4 regions of the Cupriavidus sp. 86D6 genome follow, and region 4 is predicted to be linked to each of the others. Evidence: predicted binding sites of a transcription regulator. Region 4 holds the regulator's gene; each other region holds the start of a gene.

Region 1 (4,744 bases), on a different contig from region 4:
TGCAAAGCCCGAAGGGGCGTTGCCATAGGCCTGGTCCAGCCGCGCCAGCAGTTCGGTGCCGATACGGCGCGACAAACCCGCGCGCGGCAGCTGCCGCACCTGTCCAAGCGTATGGCAGCCCACGCCTTCGAGCCAGTCCGGATCGGTGTACGCCTGCAGGCAGGTCACGGGCAGGCGGTCCAGCAGGCGCATCATGCGCGGCGCCTGCACCGCGCGCCGGGCCGGCCGGACGATGCCGCGCGGCGTCTTGCGCAGCGGCTGGCGCGCCAGCCATGCCGCGCCCTGCGCCGTGGTGCCGCTGCCAACCTGCACGAACGTGCCCAGTTGCCGCACGCGGGCGCGGATCGCCCGGCACAGCGCACGATGCCCGCCGAACAGCCGCAGGCTGGCCGTGACGTCGAGCATCACCGTGGCCGATTCGGGTTCCGGGTCGATCGTCACGGCCGGCGTGAAATGCAACAGCGTCAGCGCCACGGATGTCACCAGACCGGTCTCGGCGGCCGGATCGCGTTCAAGCTGCACCACATCGGCCGACAACGCCTGCACGCCGCCGCGCCGCATGCCGTAGCACACGCCCAGCGCCGCGGCCGGGCCATTGGCCAGCACCACGCGCTCGTGCGCCATCACGGCCACCGGCAGTTGCTGCAGCGTACCGTTGCCATGCGCGGCGGGGGTGCCGGCGGGCTCAGGCCAGCTCGGCTGCAGCGCGTCCAGCGGCAGGCGCGGCAGATGCACCGCGATCCAGTACGTCATGGGCAATCGGATCGAGACCCGCCGCGACGGCGGGCGTGGGAACGGCAGGCATGCCCGTGCGCCGGGGCACATGGGCCATGCCTTCGAGGGGCAACAGCAACGGCGTGTCGCGCACCGGGCCGCGCCGCTTGTGGAAGGTGATCGACATCAGGTTGCCCGGCTGCGGCGACAGCGCCAGCCGCAGCACCGCCGGCGACGAGTCGTGCAGCACCCGCATGGGCCGCAGCACCCACACCACGGTATCGCCAGCCTGCGCCAGCACCTGCAGGCGCCGCAGCGCCTCGGGCCGCGCGCCCGCCAGCCACACCAGCACCGCGCCGAACGCCTGGCTGCGCAGCATCTGCTCGGCCGCCCAGAGCATGTCCGTGCGCTGCGAGGCCATCGTGGCGGCCACCGGCGGGCGCACCCAGTAGAGCTGCCGTGCGGGCAGGCGGTCATCGTCCAATCCGCCCGCCAGTCCGCCAGCATTCGGCAGGTAAGGCGGATTGACCAGCGCGATGCGCCGCCCGCCGGCCGCCAGCATGCGCAGCGCCGGCATCAGCAGGCGCAACTCGCCCGCGCCGTCCTGCGTCAGCAGCAGTTCCGTCACCGCACCGGCCGGCCAGCCGCCGCCCGGCAACTCGGCGGTCAGCGCGTCATAGCCGGTCGGACAGACGGGCAGCCGGCCGGCACGGCCCAACTGGCCCGCGCGCCACAGGCCGGGATACCGCTGTTCGAGTTCGCGCACCGATTCGCGGGGCGGCTCGGCCAGCGGGGAGGATGGGGGCGCAGGGTCCTCTGCCAGAAGCGAAGGCTGCCCATGCGGGACGGGGGTCATGATCGGGTTGTCGGCCCACGCGCAGTCGGCGCGGACATAGGAATTCGTCGAATACTGTATGTTTATACAGTATCAGGGCCGGCGCAAGGGGTACGCTATTCAAGTGCCTGAATCGACGCTTACGAAGTGATTTTTGCGTCCTTGCCACACTTCCGGGTGGACGATTGCAAACAAGTGTCAAGTGTCATTGTGAAGTGTCAGGCAGTGCGGAAAAATGCGCGGCATGAAAAGGAATACGCGCGAATGCGTGCATCTGCTGATCGAAGGTTTGCAGCGTCAGGGCCCGGTGCGCCGTGACGGGCTGGCCGACGCCTGCGGCCTGTCCGCCGAGGAGACCACGCGCGCCCTGAAGGCCGCGCGGCAGATGAGCGTGATCGACCATGTGCCCTACGGCCCCGGCACGCCGCCCGCCGCCGTCTTCTATCAGCTGACCGGACGCCAGTTGCCGCCGGCGCGCAAGAGCACGCGAACTCCGCCAGCCCCCGACGACCGCTTCCAGCCGCTGCTGGAAGCCTGGTGGAACAGCAACGAGCTGGACCGGGCCTGATGCAGGCACGCCGCCGGAGGACCGGCGGCGCCGCCACGACGGGGTGTCTCGACTACCTGGCCCGCCGGTAGCGCGCCTGCATGATCTGGACCCACTCGCCGTTGTCGGTCTGCATGAATGACGTCAGCGTGCGGTTGTCGTCGTCCTGAAACGCCATCACATCGCGATACTTCGCCATCTTGCCCGGCACCACGGTGCCATCCGGGCCGAACGCCGGACCATCGGCGCGCAGGGTCAGCGTGTTGCCGTCGGCTTCCAGGTCGCCCTCGTAGACCCACATGTGGGTCATCATCGAACCAATGAAGGTACCCACGAAGTGCCGGCGGGCGGGGTCGTAGCCCAGCGTCATGACCGTCACGGCCGGCCCGCAGCCGGGGAATTCGCCTTCGGAGCGGGTCTGCACCCAGGTGTCGCCAACCTTGCTGACCTGCTCGGGAATCTTCCACTTCTCGGCCGGGCCTTCGGGGCCCATCTGGGCTTCGCCTTCGGCTGTCCAGTTGCCTACCAGCCGGTGCAGCCAGCGGTGTTCCTTGGTGATTTCGACTTGCATGCTTAAGTCTCCGGTGGATAAGTTCAGATCGATATCGCCGTCTTGTGTACAGCGTACACAAATCCTAGGAGATGATCAGAACGATGTCCACATCGGTGTGGCAGCATGACAAAAACTTAATCTTGAGGCGCTCACATCACTTGGGGTGATGGAAGGCGCGTGAGACGGCGTTCAGCGTCGGTGTGGCCGCCCGAGTCGGGTGACCGCCCGCTGCCTGCCTATTACTGCGGCAGGCGAACCTTCGGCACGATGAACTGGTTGCCCGGCGCGCGCATCACGTCGCACTGGGCTTCGCCCTTGCGCGCCTCGCCGGCCTGGTTCACGAATTCGATGCTGCCCACCACGCTGTAGACATCCTCCGCCACGCGGCGCGAGGTGCCTTGCACCCACCGGAACTTGTCGGGGTTCGGCAGCCTGGCCTTGACAGCCTCCATGCAGGCCACTGGCGCCTCGGGCGCTTCCGGCCTGCCGCCACGCTGACCCATTTCGATATTGACCGGTGCATCGGCGGCGGCTGCCACCATCGGCAGTCCGATGGCCACGCAGGCCAGGGCCCGCACGAGCTTGCGGCGCAGGTGTGTTGTCACAGGTGTGTACTCCAGAACGAAAACGGCCGGCACGCGCGATGCATGCCGGCCGGTTGCCATTGTACTGCGGCGAAAATCCCTTACGTCTCTTACGCGCTCACGCCATTACACGGACATGTCGCGCGGTTCGGGCTTGCGGTCGTCGAACCAGCGGTACAGCGTGGGCACCATCACCAGCGTCAGCAGCGTCGACGTAATCAGCCCGCCGATCACCACCACGGCCAGCGGCCGCTGCACCTCCGAGCCCGGGCCGTCCGAGAACAGGAACGGCACCAGGCCCAGCATGGCAATGGTGGCGGTCATCATCACCGGCCGGAATCGCTGGGTGGCGCCGCGCACCACGGCATTGCGCAGCGACATGCCCGACTCGCGGAGCGTGCGGATGTACGACACCAGCACCACCCCGTTCAGCACCGCCATGCCCCACAGCGCGATAAAGCCCACCGAGGCCGGCACAGACAGGTATTCGCCGGTGACGAACAGCCCGATGATGCCGCCGATCGATGCAAACGGCAGCACCGTGATGATCAGCGTGGCAAAACGCAGCGAGTTGAACAGCAGGAACAGCAGGAAGAAGATCGCTGCAATGGTGATCGGCACGATCAGCTTCAGGTGGCCCATGGCGCGCTCCATGTTCTGGAACTGGCCGCCCCACTCGTAGTAGTAGCCCTCCGGCAGCTTGACCCTGGCCTCCGTGGCGGACTGCAGTTCGGCCACGAAGCCACCCAGGTCGCGGTCCTTCACGTTGATCATCACCACCACGCGGCGCTTGGCCATTTCGCGGCTGATCTGCGCCGGGCCATCGCTGACCTCGATCTTCGCCACGCTCTGCAGCGGCACCTGCACGCCATCGGGCGCCTGCACCAGCAACTGGCGGATGGCCTGCACGTTGCCGCGGAACTCCTCCGGCAGGCGTACCACCGCCGCAAAGCGGCGCTCGCCCTCGAAGATGTCCGTGGCGCGCTTGCCGCCGATGGCGATCTCGATGATGTCGTGGATGTCCGACACGTTCAGCCCGTAGCGCGCAATCGCCTGGCGATCGATTTCGATCGACAGGTACTGCTGGCCCGAAATCCGCTCGATACGCACATCCTCCGCACCCTTGATGCCGCCCGCCACGCGCGCGATCTCGCCGGCCAGGCCGCGAAGGCGGTCGAGATCATCGCCAAAGATCTTCACGGCGATATCGGAACGCACGCCGCTGACCATCTCGTCCACGCGGTCCGAGATCGGCTGCGCCATCACGATCTGCACGCCTGGTATGGCCTTGAGCTTTTCGCGGATGGCGTTGGCGATGTCGTCCTGCGTCCAGCCCTCCGGCCACTCGTCGCGGTCCTTGAGGCTGGCGATCGGCGTCGACTCGTTCTGGCCCTGCGGATCGGCCGGGCTTTCGCCACGGCCCACGCCGGACACCACCGACTTCACGCCCGGCACCTCCAGCACCAGCTTGTTGGCCTGCCGTTCCAGCTTGATCGACTCTTCGAGCGAGA
Region 2 (4,744 bases), on a different contig from region 4:
GTGGCGCCGTACTACTACTACCCGGGCTGGTGGGAAGGCAGCGCGCAGCTGTCGTTCTACGCATCGCAACCCGAGTACGACAAGCTGCCGGCGCTCTACAAGCGCGCGCTGGAAACGGCGACTATCGAGGCGCACACCAACATGATGGCCAAGTACGACACCGTGAACCCGCAGGCGCTGGCCCGCCTGCTGGAAAGCGGCGTGAAGCTGCGTCCGTTCTCGAAGGAGATCATGGAAGCCTGCTTCAAGGCCACGCAGGAAGCGTACGCCGACGAAAGCGCCAAGAACCCGTCGTTCAAGAAGATCTACGACGATTGGCGCGTGTTCCGCAACAACGAGGCCGCCTGGTTCAACGTGGCCGAGCAGGCGTTCGCGCAGTTCAGCTACGCGCGCAAGCTGTAAGCGAACCGATGATTTGGCCATTCGGCCATTTCGCTCACGACAAGCCCGGCTCCGGCCGGGTTTTTTCATGGCGCCACGCGCCTGCCCACACCCCGGTAGAATCCGCCCCACAACCGGACTCTACCGGGAACATTCCCATGCAACTCGGCATCTTCTACGCCCTGCTGGCGTACATCATCTGGGGCCTGCTGCCCCTCTACATCAAGTCCCTGCACGGCGTGGCGCCGCTGGAAATCCTGCTGCACCGCATGGTGTGGTCGCTGGTATTCCTGGGGGCAATACTGTTGTGGCGCCGTCATTTCTGCTGGCTGCGCGACGTGGCGGCCAATCCGCGCCTGATCCTGAACTTCGCGGCCAGCGCGGGGCTGCTGTGCTGCAACTGGTTCCTCTATATCTGGGCGGTGTCGGCCGATCGCGTGGTCGATGCCAGCCTGGGCTATTTCATCAATCCGCTATTCAGTGTGCTGCTGGGGGTGCTGCTGCTGCACGAGCGGCTGCGGCCGGCCCAGTGGCTGTCGATCGCCATCGCGGCGGCCGGTGTGCTCTGGCTCACCTGGTCGGCCGGACAACTGCCGTGGATTGCGCTGGGCCTGGCGGCGTCGTTTGGCGGCTATGGGCTGCTGCGCAAGACCGGCGCGCTCGGTGCGCTCGAGGGCCTGTCGCTGGAAACGCTGATCCTGTTCCCGCTGGCCGCTGCGGCGCTGGGCTTCCTGCTCCTGACCGGGCACGACACCACGCGCAGCGCAGGCACGGGTACGCAGATCCTGTTGCTGCTGGCCGGCCCGCTCACGGCGGTGCCGCTGCTGTTCTTTGCCGCCGGCGCCCGTCGTATCCCGCTGTCGCTGCTCGGCCTGCTGCAATACGCCGGGCCCACCATCCAGCTGGTACTTGGCATCTGGCTCTACCACGAGCCGTTTCCGGCACAGAAGCAGATCGGCTATGCCCTGATCTGGATCTCGCTGGCAATCTACGCGGCCGAGGGTTTGCTGGTCACGCGTCTGAATGCGAAGCGATCCATCAGCACGAAAAATGAACCAGCTTAAAGAGCAGTCGCTTCTATCCGTTACGTGAATATACGTGGCAATCGCGCGCTATTCCGGAAACAACGTCGCCACACTATACTGTACGGATATACAGTATCGATCGCCTCTCCACGCTCATGCCCCCGAACGCTCCCCGGCGTATTGCCCATCTCGACATGGACGCGTTCTACGCTTCGGTGGAACTGCTGCGCTATCCGGACCTGCGTGGCCAGGCTGTCGTGATCGGCGGCGGCCGCAATGCGGTGCCCGAGGTACTACCCGACGGATCGCGCCGCTACGCCCGGCTGCGTGACTATGTGGGGCGGGGCGTGGTCACCACGTCCACCTACGAGGCCCGCGCCCTGGGTGTGTTCTCGGCCATGGGCATGATGAAGGCCGCCAAGCTGGCGCCCGACGCGATCCTGCTGCCGACCGACTTCGACGCCTACCGCCGCTACTCGGGACTCTTCAAGGCGGCCGTCCGAACATTCACCGGACAAATAGAAGATCGCGGGATCGACGAGATATATATCGATCTGAGTGATATAGAGGGCGAGCCGCACGAGGTAGCCCCCCGCATCAAGGCTGCGGTCCATGAAGCGACGGGCCTGACGTGTTCGATCTGCGTGGCCCCCAACAAGCTCCTGGCCAAGATCGGGTCCGAACTGGACAAGCCGGACGGACTGACCATCCTGACCCCGGCCGATATTCCCACGCGCATCTGGCCACTGCCGGCGCGCAAGGTCAACGGCATCGGCCCCAAGGCCGCGGAGAAGCTGCAGGCCATCGGCATCGACACCGTGGGAGACCTGGCCGAGGCCGACCTGGCGCTGCTGCAGGCGCACTTCGGCCGCAATTACGCGGGCTGGCTGGTGGAAGTGGCACATGGCCGCGACGACCGTCAGGTGGTGGTCAGTTCCGAACCCAAGTCGATGAGCCGCGAAACCACGTTCGAGCGCGACCTGCACCCGCGCACCGATCGCCCCGTGCTGTCGGAACAGTTCACCCGGCTGTGCATGCGCGTGGCCGACGACCTGCGCCGCAAGGGGTACGTGGGCCGGACGGTGGGCATCAAGCTGCGCTTTGACGATTTCCACACCGTGACGCGCGACCTGACCATGACCGCCCATACCGCCGATGGCGCGATGATCCGGCGCGGTGCCACCGAGTGCCTGAAGCGGATCCCGCTGGAGCGGCGCATCCGGCTGCTGGGCGTGCGCGTCAGCGCCCTGCTCCCGGCGGCCGAGCAAGGGGACGATCCCGCGCCGGTGCAAGAGGAATTCCGCTTCGACGACGAGGCGGAAGGCTGAACGGCCTTCCTCCAGGCGAATCGGGCCGATCCCAGGCCAAAAAACCCCCACGTCATACGGCCCTATCTATCTCCCGGTAGAATCGGCGGCTTCGACGGGCGCCCATCGAGAGCGCCACGCCCCACCTTCCGCCCACGCGCGCCCCATGACAACCGCCGCTCCCGCCCAACGTACCGCCGCCCCGGCCGCCTGGATCACGCCCCTGCTGGCCGTGGCCTGCGGCATGATCGTCGCCAACCTGTACTACGCACAGCCGCTGGTCGGACCGATTGCACGCGCGTTGCAGCTGTCGCCGGAAATTGCCGGCCTGATCGTCACGCTGATCCAGATCGGCTACTGCGTGGGCCTGCTGCTGCTGGTGCCGCTGGGCGATATCGTCGAAAACCGCAAGCTCGTGCTCACGCTGGTGGGCGGGTGCGCGGCGGCCCTGCTGGCGGCGGCGCTGGCCACGCATGCCAGCGTGTTCCTGGTGGCGGGCTGCGCGATTGGACTGTGCTCGGTGGCGGTGCAGGTGCTGGTGCCGTTCGCGGCGCACCTGGCCCCCGAGCATGCGCGCGGCCGTGCGGTCGGCAATGTCACCAGCGGACTGCTGATGGGCATCATGCTGGCGCGTCCGGTGTCGAGCCTGGTGTCAGACCTGTTCGGCTGGCACGCGATCTTCGCGGCGTCGGCCGTGGCGATGGTGCTGCTCGGCATCGTGCTGGCGCGCAAGCTGCCGCAGCGCCGGCCGGCGCCGGGCGTCAACTACATCCAGATGCTTGGCTCGATGAGCCATCTGCTGCGTACCCAGCCGATCCTGCGCCGCCGGGCCGCGTACCAGGCCGCCATGTTCGGCGTCTTCAGCCTGTTCTGGACCACCACGCCGCTGTACCTGGCCGGGCCCGCGTTCCATATGTCACAGACCGGTATCGCGATCTTCGCGCTGGTCGGTGTGGCCGGTGCCATTGCCGCGCCGATGGCGGGCCGCTACGCCGACCGTGGCCACAGCCGGCAGATGACGGCGCTGGCGCTGGCGCTGGGCGCGGCTTCGTTCCTGCTGAGCCGGGTGGGGGCGGAGGGTTCGCTGCTGTCGTTGCTGTCGCTGACGGTGGCTGCCGTGCTGCTCGACTTCGCGGTGTCGACCAATCTGGTGATCGGCCAGCGCGCGATCTTCTCGCTGTCCGACGAACACCGCAGCCGCCTCAACGGCCTGTACATGGCCATCTTTTTCGTGGGCGGCGCCATCGGATCGTCAGTGGGCGCGTGGGCCTATGCGCGTGCGGGCTGGCCCCTGGCCAGCTGGATCGGCTTCGCCCTGCCCGCCATCGCGCTGCTGTACTTCCGCACGGAACGTCGTTGATCGGCCAATTCGGAGGGCTACGCCGCCACTGCGCGCTGCAATGCCGCGCGCGCCAGCAGGCGGGTTGAATCGAGCGTCGGCAACGACGAATTGCCGTCGTCGATGATCAGCGGAATCTCGGTGCAGCCCAGCACCACGGCGTCGCAACCGTTGTGCCGCAGGTCATCGATCACGCGCCGGAACGTCGCTACCCCTTCAGGCGTGGCGATGCCGGGCACCAGCTGGTTCATGATCACGTGGTCGATCAATGCGCGGTCTTCCACGGGCGGGCGCACCGCTTCCAGCCCGCGTGCGGCCAGCGCGGCCGGATACACCTCGCTGTCCACCAGCCACCGCGTGCCGGTGATGCCAAGCCGATGGAAGCCGCGTGCCACGGCGGCGTCGGCCACCACCTCGGCGATATGAAGCCACGGCAGCGGCGACGTGGGCCGCACCAGGTCCAGCGCCGCATGGATGGTGTTGTCGGGGCAGATCACGAAATCGGCGCCGGCCGCGGCCAGCTTGTACGCCGAGCGCAGCATCAGGTTCGCCACGCCCTGCAGATCGCCGCGCGCCAGGCAGGCCACATAGGTGGCGAGCGATGGCGTATGCATCGTAATTTCCGGATGTGCGTGCGCGCCGAGGAATCCGGCCCCTTCCATGCAGATCGTGCGATAGCACAGTGCCGCGCC
Region 3 (4,744 bases), on a different contig from region 4:
ATGCCTGCGGCAGCCAGTCCTTGACCACGTCGCGAGCCAGTGCGGCAAGGTCCAGCGGCGCCATGCCGCCGGCGCCGGCCAGGTTTTCCATGCGCGCCAGCGACAGCAGCTGCGTCACCAGGTGCGCCGTGCGCTCCGAACTGCCGGCGATCTGCGCCAGCGACCGCCGCAGTTCCTCGGGCGACTGCTCGCGCTGCGCCAGTTCGGCCTGCATGCGCAGGCCCGCCAGCGGGGTCTTCATCTGGTGCGCGGCATCGGCAATGAAACGCTTCTGTGTCTGCACGGACTGGTCGAGCTGGGCCAGCAGGTCGTTGAACGACGCCACCAGCGGCGTGATCTCCTGCGGCGCCGCGCGTTCGTCGATCGGGCTCGTATCGCCAGGGTTGCGCGAGCGGATGCGCTGCTGGATGGCCGTCAGCGGCGCCAGCCCGCGCGTGAGCCCGAACCACACCAGCACCACGGCCAGCGGCAGGATCACGAACTGCGGCAGGATCACCCCCTTGATGATCTCGTTGGCCAGCCGGGCACGCTTGTCCAGTGTCTCGGCCACCTGCACCAGCACCGGCTGGTTGCCGCCGACGTTTTTCAGATCGACATAGGTATAAGCCACGCGCACATCGTTACCGGCCACGCGGTCGTCGCGCATCGACACCAGCCCGGCATGGCCCTGTTCCTCTTCGGACGGCAGCGGCAGGTCGTGGTCGCCGGCCACGTACTCGCCGCGCTTGCCCACCACCTGGTAATAGATGTTGTCGGTCTCGTCGGCGCGCAGGATCTCGCGCGCCGACAGCGGCAGCTGCAGCGTCACGCGTCCGTTTACTTCGCGCACCTGCTGCGACAGCACGATGGCGCTGGCCTCCAGCGCCCGGTCGAACGGTCCGTTGGCGATCGACTTGGCCACCAGGTACGTGACCGCGATGCTCATCGGCCAGAGCAGCAGCAGCGGCGCCAGCATCCAGTCCAGGATCTCGCCGAATAGCGATCGCGGGGCGGGATGGGCCGAGGTTTCCTCGAGATGGGGCAGGGCGTCCGCCAGCGCCGAATCCTCGGCGGCGGCGTCGGCCAGCGTGGGGCGCGCGGCCTCGGGCAGCGGGGCGGCGCCTGCGGCGGGATGGCGTCGCCAGGGCAGGCGCAGCAGGCTCATGGGCGGTTTGCGTCAGCCGTGGGTGGCCATGGCCGGCTGGAATTTCTCCAGGCAATAGCCCAGGCCGCGCACGGTGGCAATGCGGATGCCGCCCACCTCGATCTTCTTGCGCAGGCGGTGCACGTAGACTTCGATGGCGTTGTTGCTGACTTCCTCGCCCCATTCGCACAGGTGGTCGACAAGCTGTTCCTTCGACACCAGCCGGCCGCTGCGCGTGAGCAGGATTTCGAGCAGGCCGATCTCGCGCGCCGACAGGTCCAGCATCTGGTCGTTCAGGAAGGCGATGCGGCCGACCTGGTCGAAGGCCAGCGGGCCGTGGCGCATCAGCGTGGCGCCCCCGCCGGCGCCGCGCCGCACCAGCGCACGCACGCGTGCCTCCAGCTCGGACAGCGCGAAGGGCTTGGCCATGTAGTCGTCGGCGCCCAGGTCCAGCCCCTTAACGCGCTCGTCCACGCCGTCGGCCGCGGTCAGGATCATCACGGGCAGCATCGCGCCGCGCGCACGCAGCCGCTTGAGCACCTCCAGCCCGGGCATGCGGGGCAGGCCAAGGTCCAGGATCAGCAGGTCGAAACTCTGCGTGGAAAGGGCCGAGTCGGCTTCCACGCCATTGGCGACGTGATCGACGGCATAGCCGGAATGGCGCAACGACCGTGTCAGGCCGTCTGCCAGCACGTCGTCATCTTCGGCGATCAGAATCCGCATGGTTTGTCTCCACCCTTGTCACCTTTTTTGTGCTGCATCGCCCGCAGCCGGTTTGCGGTGCCGGTGGGGCTTGCCAAGCATACTGTTTTTTTATACAGTACCCGACATTCCGCGCGAGTCGTCCCGGAAGGGACTGCGCAGGGCCGGGACTGGCGAGTCCAGGCGCCAAAAGCCTTCGAAAGCCGCCCGAAATCCATCGGAAAAGGCTTGAAAAGCAGGCGCCACGCCGCATGCGGCCTATTTATACACCAATTGACCACCCATTGACTGAAGGACGACCATGGACGACAAGAAGGCCGGCGCCGGCGTAAGTGCTGAGAAGCAGAAGGCGCTTGCCGCCGCGCTCTCCCAGATCGAAAAGCAGTTCGGCAAGGGCTCGATCATGCGCCTGGGCGATGGCGACGTCGAAAAGGATATCCAGGTGGTGTCCACCGGATCGCTGGGCCTGGACATCGCGCTGGGCGTCGGCGGCCTGCCGCGCGGCCGCGTGGTCGAGATCTATGGTCCGGAATCGTCGGGCAAGACCACGCTGACGCTGCAGGTCGTCGCCGAAATGCAGAAGCTGGGCGGCACCTGCGCGTTCATCGACGCGGAACACGCGCTGGACGTGCAGTACGCGGGCAAGCTCGGCGTGGACGTGGGCAACCTGCTGATCTCCCAGCCCGACACCGGCGAGCAGGCTCTGGAAATCACCGACGCGCTGGTGCGCTCGGGCTCGATCGACCTGATCGTGATCGACTCGGTGGCCGCGCTGGTGCCGAAGGCCGAAATCGAAGGCGAGATGGGCGATTCGCTGCCGGGTCTGCAGGCCCGCCTGATGAGCCAGGCACTGCGCAAGCTGACCGGCACCATCAAGCGTACCAACTGCCTGGTGATCTTCATCAACCAGATCCGCATGAAGATCGGTGTGATGTTTGGGTCGCCTGAAACCACGACCGGCGGTAACGCGCTGAAGTTCTACGCCTCGGTGCGTCTGGACATCCGCCGTATCGGCTCGATCAAGAAGGGCGACGAAGTGGTCGGCAACGAGACCAAGGTCAAGGTCGTCAAGAACAAGGTTTCGCCGCCGTTCCGCGAGGCGTTCTTCGACATCCTCTACGGCCAGGGGATCTCGCGCCAGGGCGAGATCATCGACCTGGGCGTGGACGCCAAGATCGTCGAAAAGTCGGGCGCGTGGTACAGCTACAACGGCGACAAGATCGGCCAGGGCAAGGACAACGCGCGTGAATACCTGCGCGAGAATCCGGACATCGCCGCCGAGATCGAAAACAAGGTGCGTGCGGCGCTGGGCGTGGCCCCGACGAACACCGCGCTGGGCGCGCCGGCCGAGATCGAAGACTGAGGTTGACGCCTGCCGGCAACAACAAGCCGTCGCATGACAGTGCGGCGGCTTTTTTGTTTTTCGTCCCCTCCTTGCCCCCCAAACGCTCTCCTGATTCCTGATGGCCGGAACCCGTCCCCCGCTTTCCCTCAAGGCCCGCGCCGTTGGCTATCTCTCGCGCCGCGAGCACAGTCGCGTCGAACTGGCGCGCAAGCTGGCGCCCCATGCCGAATCGGCCGAAGAAGTGGAGGCCTTGCTCGATGCGCTGGAGCGCGAAAACTGGCTGTCGAATGATCGCTTCGTCGATAGCCTGGTCCACCGGCGCGCCGGCCGGTATGGCGCGGCGCGCGTGATGCAGGAGGCGAAGACCCACCAGCTTGGCAACGACCAACTGCGGGAACTCCAGGACCGGCTGCGCGATACAGAAGTGGAGCGGGCCGCCGAGGTGTGGCGCAAGCGGTTTGGTGTGCCGCCTGATTCACCCGAAGCGCGGGCCAAGCAGATCCGGTTCATGATGGCCCGGGGCTTCTCGCGGAGCGTGATCGGCAAGATCATCCGGGGCGCCGAGGACGGGTACGAGGGCGAGTAGCAGCACGAGTACCAACGGCGAGCAACGGCGGACCCTACGCCGGGTGGCCATCTGCATACCTGCGTACGCATAAGGGGTATTTGCGTGGCCGTCAAGTAAGTTGTCGTACCACTGATGCAACGCAGCGCCGCGCCGTGTCGGCGGCCGGAAACCCAGGTGTGAGGCCGGTTTGCCGCCATTGTCGTTGCAACAATCCGGGCCGGACAGACTGTCGCGCAGGATGTTCCCGGTCAAAGCAGCGCGGCATGTTAAACTCCATGGGTTATCCGGCCCAGACGGCCGTCCGGCATGCGCCGGGCCGTCCGGACCGAAGAGAAGCCGCGAAGTTTGCCGTAGCGAACGCCGCGCAAGTACTGCCTCAGAATTCCGCCACGTTCAGCCTGCCGCTTCAGCCCCGCAGTCATGCCGCTTTCCCCGCCCGTCAACCGTGCCTTGCGTCATCGCCGTGCCATCACGGCCGAAGCGTATTTGCGGGATGACGGCCTCTGGGACATCGAGGCGCGCCTGACCGACACGAAGCCGCGCGATATCGAACTGGCCGGTAACCGCATCCGCCCGGAAGGCCAGCCGTTGCACGACCTCTGGCTGCGCGTGACGATCGACCTGCGCCTGAATATCGTGGACGCCGAGGCGTGTTCTGACTGGGTGCCTTATCCGACGCATTGCGACACGATCGGCCCGGCCTACCGCCAGTTGATCGGCCTGAACCTGACAAAGGGGTTCCGCAAGGCCGTGCGCGACCGGCTGGGCCATGTCGCCGGCTGCACCCATCTCACCGAACTGGCCGGCGTGCTGCCGACCGCCGCCATCCAGGCCTTCGCGGGCGATGTGTTCAAGATTCGCGACGGCGCCGACGACCCCAATCCCGAACCGCCGATGCAGCTCCATGGATGCCACGCGCTCCATTTCGAGGGCGAGGTGGTTCGCCAGTTTTACCCGCGCTGGTATGGTCACCAGCCGAAACCGAAAGCCGGCGCTGCGGCGTCGT
Region 4 (4,744 bases):
GCCCAGGTTGATGACTTTTTCCAGCAGAATGACTTGCATCGTGTATTTCTCCTTGCGGTCCCGGGACTATCAGTTCTTGTGCAGGTCGGTGTACGGCATCAGCGCCAGGAAGCGGGCGCGCTTGATGGCCGTATCCAGCTGACGCTGATAGTGCGCCTTGGTACCGGTCAGACGAGCCGGCGTGATCTTGCCGTTGTCGCCGATGAAGTCCTTCAGCGTGTCCAGATCCTTGTAGTCGATCTGTTCGACGCCAGCCACGGTGAAGCGGCAGAAGCGCTTGCGCTTGAACAGCGGGTTCTGTTGCTGGAAGCGCTTCTTGTTCTTGTTGTCACGTTTGACGAATGCCATGATTCAATCCTTTTCGAATGCTTTACATCGAGTGATGTGAAAGACCAGTGTCTTGCTGTTGCGGTGCTTGCGGGCCAGAAAGCCTTCGCAGTCGAGCAGCGTGCCGAGCGGCATGCGCTCGAGCCGCTGGCCAATCGGGCCGATGCCCATGGCCACCACTGCGAATTCCACCTGCCTGGGCGTTTCCGCCTCCATCACCTCGCCGGCATGCTGCAGGATGCAGTTGACGACAGGGATGCCGGCTGGCGTATAGCGCAGCGTATCTCGCTCGGCGAGCGTGGCGGTCAGCCGAAGCTGGTTCACCGCGACACAGCAGTCCGCACTCAGGCGGCCTGGCCTTCCGTGGTCGTTTGCGCGGCCTTGCGGGCTTCTTCGCGCTGCACTTCCTTCATCATCGGCGACGGCGCGGTTTCAGCCTTCTTGGTCTGGACGATCAGGTGACGCAGCACGGCGTCATTGAACTTGAACGCGTGCTCGAGTTCAGCCAGCGTGTCCTTGCCGCATTCGATGTTCAGACAAACGTAGTGAGCCTTGGCCAGCTTCTGGATCATGTAGGCCATCTGACGACGACCCCAGTCTTCCACGCGATGGATCTGGCCATTTTGCGACGTGACGAGCTGCTTGTAACGCTCGATCATCGCCGGCACTTGTTCGCTTTGGTCCGGATGGACGATAAATACGATTTCGTAATGACGCATTGACGCTCCTTTTGGGATGAGCCACCCGGGCGTCACGTCCGGTGCGGCAAGGTTGAATAGCCGGCGAGTATAGCCCGGAAACCCGGGAATCCGCAAGGTACGCGGTGCAGGCGGCTCAGCAGGCGGCAAAAAGCGACTGCAGGCGCCCGGCATCGACGCCGAGCGCGGGGTCGGCTGCCAGCGCCACCAGCAGCAGCACGCGCGCCTTGTAAGGGTTGAGGTCGGCCGCCGACGCAAACAGGCCAGCCCCCGCCGCCGGCCGCGCCGGAATCGACACATGGCCGGCGCCAGTACGTGAACTGCGCACCACTGCCACACCAGCCGCCGCCGCATCGGCCAACGCCGCCACCAGGGTTTCGTGGACCGAGCCATTGCCGGTGGCGGCCACGACCAGCCCCTTCACACCAGCCGACACCAGTGCATCCACGGCCACCCTGCCCGGCTGGGCATGGCTGACCACGATCTCCACCATCGGCCAGGCCGACGGCACCGGCAAGCACGGCGCCTCCCGCCGGGACGGCGTACGCGTGAATCGAATATAGGCGTCCTGCACGTAGCCGACCGGACCGGCATTCGGCGAGACAAAGGCATCGACGGCGGACGTATGCGCCTTGGTCACGTCGCGCCCGGCGTGGATCTGCTGGTTCAGCACCACCAGCACAGCCAGGCCCCGCGCGTCCGGATGGGCCGCGACGCGCACCGCATCGAGCAGGTTCAGCGGGCCATCCGCCGACAGCGACGTTGCCGGGCGCATCGCCGCAGTGATGATCACCGGCACGGGACACGGCTGCGTCAGGTGCAAAAACATCGCCGTTTCTTCAAGCGTATCGGTGCCGTGCGTAATCACGATGCCGGCCACGTCCGATTGGCCGGACCAGTACGCCACCCGCGCCGCCAGCTGCTGCCAGAGACCGAACGTCATGTCCTTGCTGTCGACCTGCGCCACCTGCTCGGCCTCCACGCGCGCGACATCGGCCAGCGCGGGCACGGCCTGGACCAGTTGCGACACCGGCACGGTAGCCGCCTGGTACTGGGCACTGCTGGCGGGGTCGCCGGACGATCCGGCAATGGTGCCGCCGGTGGCAAGCACGACGACACGGGGCAACGATGAGGAAGACGCTGACATGTAAATAGGCTGACTGAGGGGGCTGGCCGGGCGGGCGCGGCCCGGGATCTGGCCGACGATTGTAACTGCCACCCCGCCCCAGCGCCCCCTTGGCAAACCCGCGAAGCCACCGGTGCCGCCGTCGCCCATGTAGAGCCCACTGCGCAAATTGTGCTTGCACTTCACACGATACTGTATAAAATCACAGCATACTGTTTAAACATACAGTGCTTCGGCACGAGAGACCGGCGAACCATGGCGACCCTGACACCCCGGCAGCAGCAGATTTTCGATCTGATCCGCGACACGATCCGCAACACGGGCTTCCCGCCCACGCGCGCAGAGATCGCCGCCGAGTTTGGTTTTTCCTCGCCCAATTCGGCCGAGGAACATCTGCGGGCGCTGGCACGCAAGGGCGTCATCGAACTGACCCCCGGCGCATCGCGCGGCATCCGGCTCAAGGTGGCACGCAGCGATTCGGAACGTTCCGACCAGTTCTCGCTGCCAATGGCAGGCGTGCTGCAGTTGACGCTGCCGCTGGTCGGTCGCGTCGCTGCGGGCAGCCCGATCCTTGCCGCAGAACATATCGACCGTCAGTACCAGGTGGATGCATCGGTCTTCGACGAGCGTCCGGACTACCTGCTGCGCGTACGCGGCCTGAGTATGCGCGACGCCGGCATTCTCGATGGCGACCTGCTGGCCGTGAAGAAAGCCAGCGAGGCAGCCAACGGCAAGATCGTCGTAGCCCGCCTGGGCGAGGACGTCACGGTCAAGCGCCTGAAGAAACGCGGCGACACGATCGAACTGATCGCAGAAAACCCCGATTTCCAGAACATCGTGCTCCATTCGGGCCGCGACGAGTTCTCCCTTGAAGGTATCGCTGTCGGCCTGATCCGATCGTCAGGCTTCTAGCGTGATCGGAGGCGCCTGACAGCGACTCCGGCTCCCGAGACTTAGGCAGCACGGCCGTCTGCCCTGGTCACCCGCTTTGCTTTGCCCATGCCGCCCCGTCCTTGCTGGACGACGGGCGCGGACCACTGCTGTCGCAAATTACGAGGTGTTGCCATGCTGCAATCGAATCCCATCGCTTCCCGCCGCCCGGTCAAGCCGGTCCCGTTCCGGCAAATCAAGGGCGTCCGCGTCTACCAGGGCGCGCAACGTCGCACGATGGTCGGCAACATGGCAGCCATCTGCCGCATGCTGGAACTGGCAGAACCGACCACGAAACTGCTCGATTGAAATCTGGCCGCGTGCCACGCGGATCAGCGCGCAACCGCATCACTGCGCATTCGCGTCATGCGCAGAACCGGACCTTGTCGACCCCGCCAACGTCCGGTTTTTTTCGCCCATCGACCGGCTTCGCCTTGGCGTATGCGATCGCAATCGGATGCTGTCAGGTCGGTTGCACCAGGCGGAAGGGATGGTGGGAAGGGATGCGTGCAAAGCAAAACAGCCGCTTGACTAAGCGGCTGTTTTGCAAGGGAATTCTTTGGGGTGGCTGATGGGACTCGAACCCACGACGACAGGAATCACAATCCTGGACTCTACCAACTGAGCTACAGCCACCGTAGAGATTTTTCGTTGACCGTTGTGTCGATCAGCGAAGAACAAGACTATACAAGCATTCTCTGCTGATGGCTAGTATTCCGCACAAAAAAATTTCGGATTCGCTGGCGGATGGCTTCCGGACTTCATCGGGGGCCCACCCACTTCGCTTCCAGCAGCACGGCTTCCTTGATCGCAGCGATGATCTCTGCCTCGCTCGGAAAAAGTCCAAGCAAGCGTTTCGACTTGCCATTCAGGACGTCGCGCTGCAACGCCTTGCCGGCGTCGATCGATGTGCCTGGGTGCCAGCAATAGCGCGCAGTCCATTTGCCGTCCTGCAGTTGCTCGGCTACCCAGATCACCCGGTAGTCCTCGAAGACTTCACCGAATGGTTCTTCCGCTTCCATTTCGTTTCCTCAGGGCTCGCTTCCGATTCACTGGCTTCGACATTCCCCGTCACACCGCTCGAACCGGCCAGCCCAACTGCTTTTCCCCCACTTGGCGCCGCATCCGTGAAGATACGACTCCCACGCCATGCCGGCTAATGTCGCGGCATTTTTCAGCGCATCGTAACATGACCTACGCGCCGCTCGACAGGGCATGTCTTAACAATAGCCCGAGCTTGACGTATCGGCCTGCCCTTCAAAAGCGGAGGTCTTGCCCCACCACGGCAGGGTTCTGTCGCAAATAATGCTGTTGGATACTCTTCCCCGAGGGACATTGACCCCCTCGACATTCCCGACAGGCGATCACTCCCGACGAGCATCGCCTGCTTTTTTTTGGTGTTCAGGTACGCCACGGTTTTATGCGCGATTCGTGCATGGCGCGACCCACGAAAAAAAAGAGCCCGCTCGCAAGCGGACTCTTAAATTAGCGATCTCAATGCCCTGAAGGCACATTCAATGTAGACCCCGAACGCACGGCGCACCATCCGGGCAAACCCACGGTTGCTGTGGTAACAACGAGACGGGGCAGAAAAAAAGCCCGCACACGGCGGGCTCAAAAATCAGTTGAAGAAAGCCCTGTATTCGAGGGCAGGCACAGTGTA

What was found. The regulator LexA, encoded in region 4, represses DNA repair genes until DNA is damaged. The targets are predictions, from matches to a motif close to ACTGTATNNNNATACAGT.
Region 1: imuA (translesion DNA synthesis-associated protein ImuA) is a predicted target of LexA. The motif match lies at 1,624-1,641, and genes of this name have one in related genera.
Region 2: dinB (DNA polymerase IV) is a predicted target of LexA. The motif match lies at 1,523-1,540, and genes of this name have one in related genera.
Region 3: recA (recombinase RecA) is a predicted target of LexA. The motif match lies at 1,928-1,945, and genes of this name have one in related genera.

Annotation. Positions count from the first base shown of each region.
Region 1 covers NZ_JBYPSB010000003.1:207,613-212,356, reverse strand. The annotation lists gene AC3G88_RS09975 (Y-family DNA polymerase) at 1-753, opposite strand, end outside; gene imuA (translesion DNA synthesis-associated protein ImuA) at 686-1,570, opposite strand; gene AC3G88_RS09965 (hypothetical protein) at 1,794-2,117, shown strand; gene AC3G88_RS09960 (DUF1579 domain-containing protein) at 2,170-2,667, opposite strand; gene AC3G88_RS09955 (DUF2880 domain-containing protein) at 2,889-3,254, opposite strand; gene AC3G88_RS09950 (efflux RND transporter permease subunit) at 3,360-4,744, opposite strand, start outside.
Region 2 covers NZ_JBYPSB010000006.1:263,958-268,701, reverse strand. The annotation lists gene AC3G88_RS16785 (TRAP transporter substrate-binding protein) at 1-402, shown strand, start outside; gene rarD (EamA family transporter RarD) at 540-1,445, shown strand; gene dinB (DNA polymerase IV) at 1,562-2,734, shown strand; gene AC3G88_RS16770 (MFS transporter) at 2,880-4,073, shown strand; gene AC3G88_RS16765 (aspartate/glutamate racemase family protein) at 4,091-4,744, opposite strand, start outside.
Region 3 covers NZ_JBYPSB010000002.1:181,856-186,599, forward strand. The annotation lists gene AC3G88_RS05895 (sensor histidine kinase) at 1-1,144, opposite strand, end outside; gene AC3G88_RS05900 (response regulator) at 1,157-1,846, opposite strand; gene recA (recombinase RecA) at 2,127-3,188, shown strand; gene recX (recombination regulator RecX) at 3,289-3,756, shown strand; gene AC3G88_RS05915 (DUF2889 domain-containing protein) at 4,159-4,744, shown strand, end outside.
Region 4 covers NZ_JBYPSB010000001.1:1,027,896-1,032,639, reverse strand. The annotation lists gene rplI (50S ribosomal protein L9) at 1-39, opposite strand, end outside; gene rpsR (30S ribosomal protein S18) at 70-348, opposite strand; gene priB (primosomal replication protein N) at 352-651, opposite strand; gene rpsF (30S ribosomal protein S6) at 672-1,046, opposite strand; gene AC3G88_RS04720 (asparaginase) at 1,162-2,172, opposite strand; gene lexA (transcriptional repressor LexA) at 2,407-3,063, shown strand; gene AC3G88_RS04710 (hypothetical protein) at 3,217-3,390, shown strand; tRNA gene AC3G88_RS04705 (tRNA-His) at 3,642-3,717, opposite strand; gene AC3G88_RS04700 (hypothetical protein) at 3,843-4,103, opposite strand.